Kaistia algarum: one gene and its partner. The protein of the gene in region 2 interacts with the protein of the main gene of each other region in a pairwise test. Links are inferred from orthologs where the notes say so. Each region holds a gene or a part of one and is shown on either strand. Other genes may lie near its edges.

Region 1 (3,532 bases), on a different replicon or contig from region 2:
ACTTCGATGTTGAGCGTATATTTCGGCGGCGGTGGCGTCCTGCCGCCGGTGAAGATGAAGACCAGGTTGTTGCGCACTTCCTGACCGACACGATCGAAGCCGCCCACGACCGAGATCATCGAAAGATCGACACTGCTGAATTGATTGCCCGCGACCGGCATGTAAACGGGTCGGACCGTGCAGCCTGCCAGCATGGCGAGCGTCGCGAACATCAGCACCGCGCCACGGCGCGTCGGGTGCCTCGTCGCATCGGGGTGGCGATCAGACGACGACATTGACGATCCTTTTCGGAACGATGACGATCTTACGCGGCGGACGGCCCTCGAGAGCGCGAACGACGCCGTCGAGCGACATGACCGCCTTCTCAATATCAGCATCGGAGGCCGTTGCCGAGATGGTCAATTCGGCGCGTTTCTTGCCGTTGATCTGAACCGGCAGCAACATGTCCTCCTCGGCAAGGAGCGCCTGGTCGGCAGTCGGCCAGGCAGCCTCCGCCGCGAGGCCCTCGCCGCCGAGAACCGTCCAGCATTCTTCTGCCAGATGCGGGATCATCGGACCGATCGCGGCCACCAGATAACGCGAGGCTTCCAGCAGCGCGAAGGCGAGATCGGCCGGAAGATCCGCTCCCCGGCCGCGCGCGCTGGCGAGCGCGTCGGCAAAGCCGTTGGCGAAGCTGTGGACGCGCGCCACCGCCACGTTGAACCGCAGGCGGTCGAAATCTTCCTCGACATTGGCGATCAGACGATGCGCATTGCGGCGCAGCGCGGTCGCCTCGGGGCCGAATTCGGCGGGCGTTGAGGTGGCGGCGGGACCGGCGAGCTCGACCGCCTCGTTGATGAGACGCCAGATGCGCTGCGTGAAGCGCCAGGCGCCCTCGATGCCGGCCTCGGTCCATTCGCTGTCCCGCTCCGGCGGGGTGTCGGAGAGCATGAACCAGCGCGCGCAATCGACGCCGTAGCTGTCGGCGACGATTTCCGGCGGCACGACGTTCTTCTTCGACTTGGACATCTTCTCGGGCGGGCCGACCGTCACCGGTTCCTCGGTGCCGCGCTTCACCGAAGTTCCGTCGGAGCGCTTCTCGACCTCCTCGGGGAAGAGCCACTTGCCCGCCGCGTCCTTATAGGTCTCGTGGACGATCATGCCCTGCGTGAAGAGACCCGCGAAAGGCTCGGCCACCGAGATCCGGCCACAGGCCTTCAACGCGCGGGTGAAGAAGCGCGAATAGAGCAGATGCAGGATCGCGTGCTCGATGCCTCCAATATATTGGTCGACCGGCAGCCAGTGATCGACCGCCTCTTTCGCCAGGGGCGGCATGTTGGCGGGAGTGGCGAAACGCGCAAAATACCAGGACGAGTCGACGAAGGTGTCCATCGTGTCGGTTTCGCGCACCGCCGCACCGCCGCATTTCGGACAGGCGACATGCTTCCATGTCGGATGGCGGTCGAGCGGGTTGCCGGGGCGGTCGAAGGTGACATCGTCGGGCAGGCGAACCGGCAGATCGGCCTTGGGCACCGGCACGGGTCCGCATTCCGGGCAGTGGATGACCGGGATCGGACAGCCCCAATAGCGCTGGCGCGAGATGCCCCAGTCGCGCAGGCGGAAGTTCACCTGGCGCTTGCCCTGCGGCGCATTGCCAAGCGACTGATTCTCCAGGCGCCTCGCGACCGCGTCCTTGGCGTCCGGAATCGACAGGCCGTCCAGGAACTCCGAATGGAACAGGCGGCCGTCGCCATCATAGGCAATATCGCCGACCGCGAAGCTGGCCGGATCCTCACCCTCGGGAAGGACGACCGCCTGGACAGGCAGGCCATATTTGCGGGCGAAGTCCAGGTCGCGCTGGTCATGGGCCGGGCAGCCGAAGACGGCGCCGGTGCCATAATCCATCAGGATGAAGTTCGCGACATAGACCGGCAGGAACCAGCCGGGCACGAGCGGGTGCTCGGCCTTCACGCCGGTGTCGAAGCCAAGCTTCTCCTGCGTCTCGATCGCCTCGGCCGAGGTGCCGCCTCGGCGACATTCGACGATAAAATCGGCGAGTTGCGCATTCGATTCGCTCAGCTTTTCGGCCAGCGGATGGTTCGCGGCGATGGCGAGGAAGGAGGCGCCATAGAGCGTGTCGGGACGAGTCGTATAGACCTCGATCTCGGTTGACCCGGTGGGCGCCGTCGAGGCATCGAGCCGGAAGCGCAGCGACAGGCCTTCCGACCGCCCGATCCAGTTCCTCTGCATCAGGCGGACCTTGTCCGGCCAGCGGTCGAGCCCGTCGAGCGCCGAGAGCAGGTCTTCGGCGAAGGCGGTGATCTTGAAAAACCATTGCGACAGCTTGCGCCGCTCGACCAGGGCGCCGGAGCGCCAGCCGCGCCCTTCGATCACCTGCTCATTGGCGAGCACGGTATTGTCGACGGGATCCCAATTGACCTCGCTCTCCTTGCGGTAGACGAGGCTCTTGTCGAAGAAATCGACGAAAATATTCTGCTGCTCGGCATAATAGGCCGGATCGCAGGTGGCGATCTCGCGGCTCCAGTCGAGCGAAAGGCCCAGCAGCTTCAGCTGGCCCTTCATCGCCTCGATATTTTCATAGGTCCAGATCTTCGGATGACTGTTCCGCTCGATCGCGGCATTCTCCGCCGGCAGGCCAAACGCATCCCATCCCATCGGATGCAGGACGTTGAAGCCCTTCATGCGCTTGAAGCGCGCCACGACATCGCCCATGACATAGTTGCGGCCATGGCCGATATGGATGCGCCCGGACGGATAGGGGAACATCTCCAGCACATAGTATTTCGGCCGCGGATCGTCGTTCTTCGTCTCGAAGATGCCGCGATCGGCCCAGACGCTCTGCCAACGGGGTTCCGCGTCGCGGGGATTGTAGCGTTCTATCGTCATGATCCGTCGTCGAATTGGGGAAAGCGCGGCGCAACAAGGCAAGACTGGCGCGCCGCCTGAGCAGGCTGCGACCTTCACCAGAAAGCCGGCGCGCGGTCAACCGCCAAGCGGCCCGGCTCGTCGGTTGAGCCGGGCGCATCCGCGTGCTACCGGCTGCGAACCCCCGAGGAAATGCCATGTCCCTTCGTGTCGCCGAGCAACTCTCCGCCGTTCAGGCCCGGATTTCAGCCGCTGAGGAAGCCGCGCGCCGCGCGCCTGGCTCGGTCCGGCTGGTCGCCGTTTCAAAGACGTTCGCGGCCGATGCGATCCAGCCGGCGATCGATGCCGGCCAGCGCCGGTTCGGCGAGAACCGCGTGCAGGAGGCGCAGGGCAAATGGCCGGCATTGCGCGAGGCCACACCGGATATCGAACTCCATCTCATCGGTCCGCTGCAGTCGAACAAGGCGCGTGAGGCGGTGGCGCTGTTCGATGCCATCCATACGGTCGACCGCGACAAGATCGCCGCCGCCCTCGCTTCGGAGATCGTCCGCCAGAACCGCCGGCCGCAGCTCTTCGTCCAGGTCAATACCGGGCTCGAACCGCAAAAGGCCGGAATTGCGCCACGCGAGACCCGGGCCTTTGTCGAGCGATGTCGTGACGAGCATGG
Region 2 (3,394 bases):
ACTGGCTATTTCGACCAGGTGTCACTGGCGATCACCGGCGGCCTCTCCTCGACGACGGCCATGGCCGAGTCGACCGAGGCCGAGCAGTTCCTGACCGCAGCCGAATGAGAGGAGGCTTTGAAATGAACACGTCCCGTTTCTGGATCGTCGGCGGCGAATATGCCTCGATGACGTTCGACCGGCTGATCGAGGGCACGCAGCGCGTGCTCGGACCCTTCGGTGAACGCCGCGCCGCGGAGGATGCCTGGCGCCGGCTCTCCGAGGAGAATCGCAGCCAATGCCTGATGCGGTTCACCATCGCATCGGAACGTACCTGAACTCTGCACGAGCCGGGGATCCCCCGCACAATTCCACCGGCTCTTGCGAGGCGCCCGGTGGCACGGCATAGCTTTTCGACAGAGGAGCTATCGCCATGCTGCCGGATACGCCTATGGATCCAGACGTCGCCGCCTTGAGCGAAGCGGAGGCCGCTGCCGAGCATGCCGCGCTTTCGGCGCAGATCGCCGACGCCGATATCCGCTATCATCAGGAAGATGCGCCGACGATCTCGGACGCTGCCTATGACGCGCTCCGCCGTCGACTCAATGCGATCGAAGCGCGCTTCCCGGCGTTGAAATCCGCTGTCAGCACTTCGGTCGGCGCGGCACCGGCGGCGAAATTCGCCAAGGTTCAGCACGTCGTCCCGATGCTCTCGCTCGACAATGCCTTTGCCGACAAGGACGTCACCGATTTCATCGAGCGTGCCCGCCGCTTCCTGGGCTTTGACGCCGAACGGTCCTTGCCATTCACCGCTGAGCCGAAGATCGACGGCCTGTCGCTGTCGCTGCGCTATGAGGGCGGTAAGCTTGTCGTCGCGGCTACTCGTGGCGATGGCTATGAGGGCGAGAATGTAACCGCCAACGCGAGGACGATCGCTGACATTCCGAATGAACTGCCGGCCGGCGTGCCGGAGATCGTCGAGATCCGGGGCGAATGCTACATGGCGCATTCCGATTTCCAGGCGATGAACGAGCGCATGCTGGAGGAGGGCGGCAAGGTCTTCGCCAATCCGCGCAATGCCGCCGCCGGCTCGCTGCGCCAACTCGACTCGAAGATTACTGCCTCGCGCCCGCTGCGCTTTTTTGCCTATGCCTGGGGCGAGACGAGCGACATGCCGGCGGAGACGCAGATGGGCATGGTCGAAGCCTTCGCAGCCTGGGGCCTGCCGACCAATCCGCGCATGGTAATCTGCGCCGGGGCCGAGGACGCGCTCGCCTTCTATCACGCCCTCGAAGAGGATCGCGCCGGGCTTGGCTATGACATTGACGGCGTCGTCTACAAGGTCAACGATCTGGAACTGCAGCGGCGCCTCGGCTTCGTCTCGCGCTCGCCGCGCTGGGCGATCGCGCATAAATTCCCGGCTGAGCAGGCCTTCACGGTGCTGGAAGGCATCGATATCCAGGTCGGCCGTACAGGCGCGCTGACGCCGGTCGCCCGGCTGACGCCCGTCACGGTCGGCGGCGTTGTCGTATCCAACGCGACGCTGCACAATGAGGACTACATCAAGGGCATTGGCGCCGACGGGCTGCCGATCCGTGACGGCGTCGACATCCGTGTCGGCGATACCGTGATCATCCAGCGCGCTGGCGACGTCATTCCGCAGGTCGTATCGGTTGATCTCGCCAAGCGCCCGGCGAGCGCGGTTCCCTATGCGTTCCCGACCCGCTGCCCGGCCTGCGGGAGCCATGCGGTGCGCGAGGAGGGGGGAGCCGTTCGCCGCTGTACCGGCGGGCTGATCTGCCCGGCGCAGGCGGTGGAGCGCATCCGGCATTTCGTCTCGCGCCTCGCCTTCGACATTGAGGGGCTGGGCGACGAGAATGTTCAGCTGTTCTTCGAAGCCGGGCTGTTGAAGAACCCGGTCGACATCTTTCATCTGCACGAGAGGCGCGACGCGGCGCAGGCGGCGCTTGCCGAATATCGCGCCCGCCAGTCGGAGGAACGGCGCCAGCAGAAGGGCGCCGACGCCAAGGCGAGCAAGATCACCGAGAAGCGCTCCTTCGATGGCCTCGAGAAGCTCTTCGTCGCGATCGACGAGCGGCGCGCCGTTGCCCTCGACCGCTTCCTCTACGCCCTCGGCATCCGCAATGTCGGCGAATCGACGGCAAAGGCGCTCGCCAAGCGCTTTGTCGGTATCGGAGCCTTCCGCGAGGCCGTGGCCAATGCCATAGCCGGGTTGCCCAGCGATGCATGGCAGCGGCTGACCGAAATCCCGCGCGTTGGCGGGCTGACGCGGGACAGGCTCATCCAGGTGGCTGTCGAACTGCCCGAAGGGGAGCCGTCGCCGCTCGATGCCGAGGCCGCGCTCACCCGTGCCCGGCTCAACAAACCGGCGCGCGACAATCTCATCGCCCATTTTGGCGATGCGGTCGCAGTGATGCGCGCGGCATCCGAAGCGGCGGCGGGCCAGCCAGGCGAGGCCTTCCGCGATCTCGCCGCATTGGGCGATGTCGGCGAGGTTGCAGCCACCTCGATCGTCGAATTCTTCGCCGAGCCTCATAATGAGGCCGTCGTTTCCGGACTGCTCGAGCAGATCACCGTCACGGATGTCGCCCCGGCTGCGACCGGCGGCACGTTCGCCGGCAAGATCATGGTCTTCACCGGCAATCTGGAGAAGATGACGCGCAATGAGGCCAAGGCGACGGCCGAACGGCTCGGCGCCAAGGTTTCCGGCTCGGTATCGAAAAAGACGGATCTGGTCGTGGCCGGGCCGGGCGCCGGTTCGAAGCTGGACGAGGCGACCAAGCTCGGCGTTCGTGTCCTGACGGAAGATGAATGGCTGGCGATGCTCGCCGAGGCAGGCCCATAGCCGCCCGCCACGCTGGGCAATGTCCGCCCGTCACGAAAAGAGCCCCGCCAGGGCGGGGCTCTCCTTCGGGATGGTGACCTGGATTTACTGCGCCGGGGTTGCCGGGGTCGGCGCCGGGTCCATCGGTGCCGGTGTCGTCGAGCCGGTCGTCGAGACGTCGGCCGCGTCGAGCGGCTTGAATTCCGGTGCCGCGGTCAGCTCTTCCTTGGTCGTCGCGAGGCGGTACTTGACCGTGTTGCCGTCGGCGACCCGTTCCAGCGCCGTCGGGTTGATCGCGACGTTCTTCTCGCCGATGCCGAGGAAGCCGCCGACGCCGATCACAACTGCCTTCACCGTGCCATTGCTGGCGACGACGAGGTCGTTGATGTCGCCGAGATTGTCATCGGCGGGGCTGTAGACGGTCGAACCGATCAACCTGGCAGCCAACCAGTCGTCCGGCGCCTGAAGGGTGATGAAGCGCTCTGTCATCGCTGTGGTGGCGCTCATATCGGTGGTTGCAGCCGGCGCGGGTGCCGGGGTGGTCGCATCCTGGGCGAACGCGGGACCGGC

What was found.
Region 1: the proteins of ligA (region 2) and leuS interact in binary tests that used the Escherichia coli proteins (3 or more experiments, as listed by UniProt). The link is inferred for Kaistia algarum from one-to-one orthologs.

What each region holds. Positions count from the first base shown.
Region 1 is NZ_JAPKNJ010000001.1:2,076,288-2,079,819, forward strand. Bases 62-3,280 are described here. They hold leuS (leucine--tRNA ligase), read right to left. Parts: upstream 2,887-3,280; coding sequence 262-2,886; downstream 62-261. Other genes in these bases: lptE (LPS assembly lipoprotein LptE), read right to left, coding at 62-275; OSH05_RS10090 (YggS family pyridoxal phosphate-dependent enzyme), read left to right, coding at 3,063-3,280. In the rest of the region: more of lptE, read right to left, coding at 1-61; more of OSH05_RS10090, read left to right, coding at 3,281-3,532.
Region 2 is NZ_JAPKNJ010000003.1:516,224-519,617, forward strand. Bases 45-3,125 are described here. They hold ligA (NAD-dependent DNA ligase LigA), read left to right. Parts: upstream 45-406; coding sequence 407-2,845; downstream 2,846-3,125. Other genes in these bases: aceA (isocitrate lyase), read left to right, coding at 45-108; OSH05_RS20700 (DUF4170 domain-containing protein), read left to right, coding at 123-317; OSH05_RS20710 (PRC-barrel domain-containing protein), read right to left, coding at 2,930-3,125. In the rest of the region: more of aceA, read left to right, coding at 1-44; more of OSH05_RS20710, read right to left, coding at 3,126-3,394. UniProt on the Escherichia coli protein: DNA ligase that catalyzes the formation of phosphodiester linkages between 5'-phosphoryl and 3'-hydroxyl groups in double-stranded DNA using NAD as a coenzyme and as the energy source for the reaction.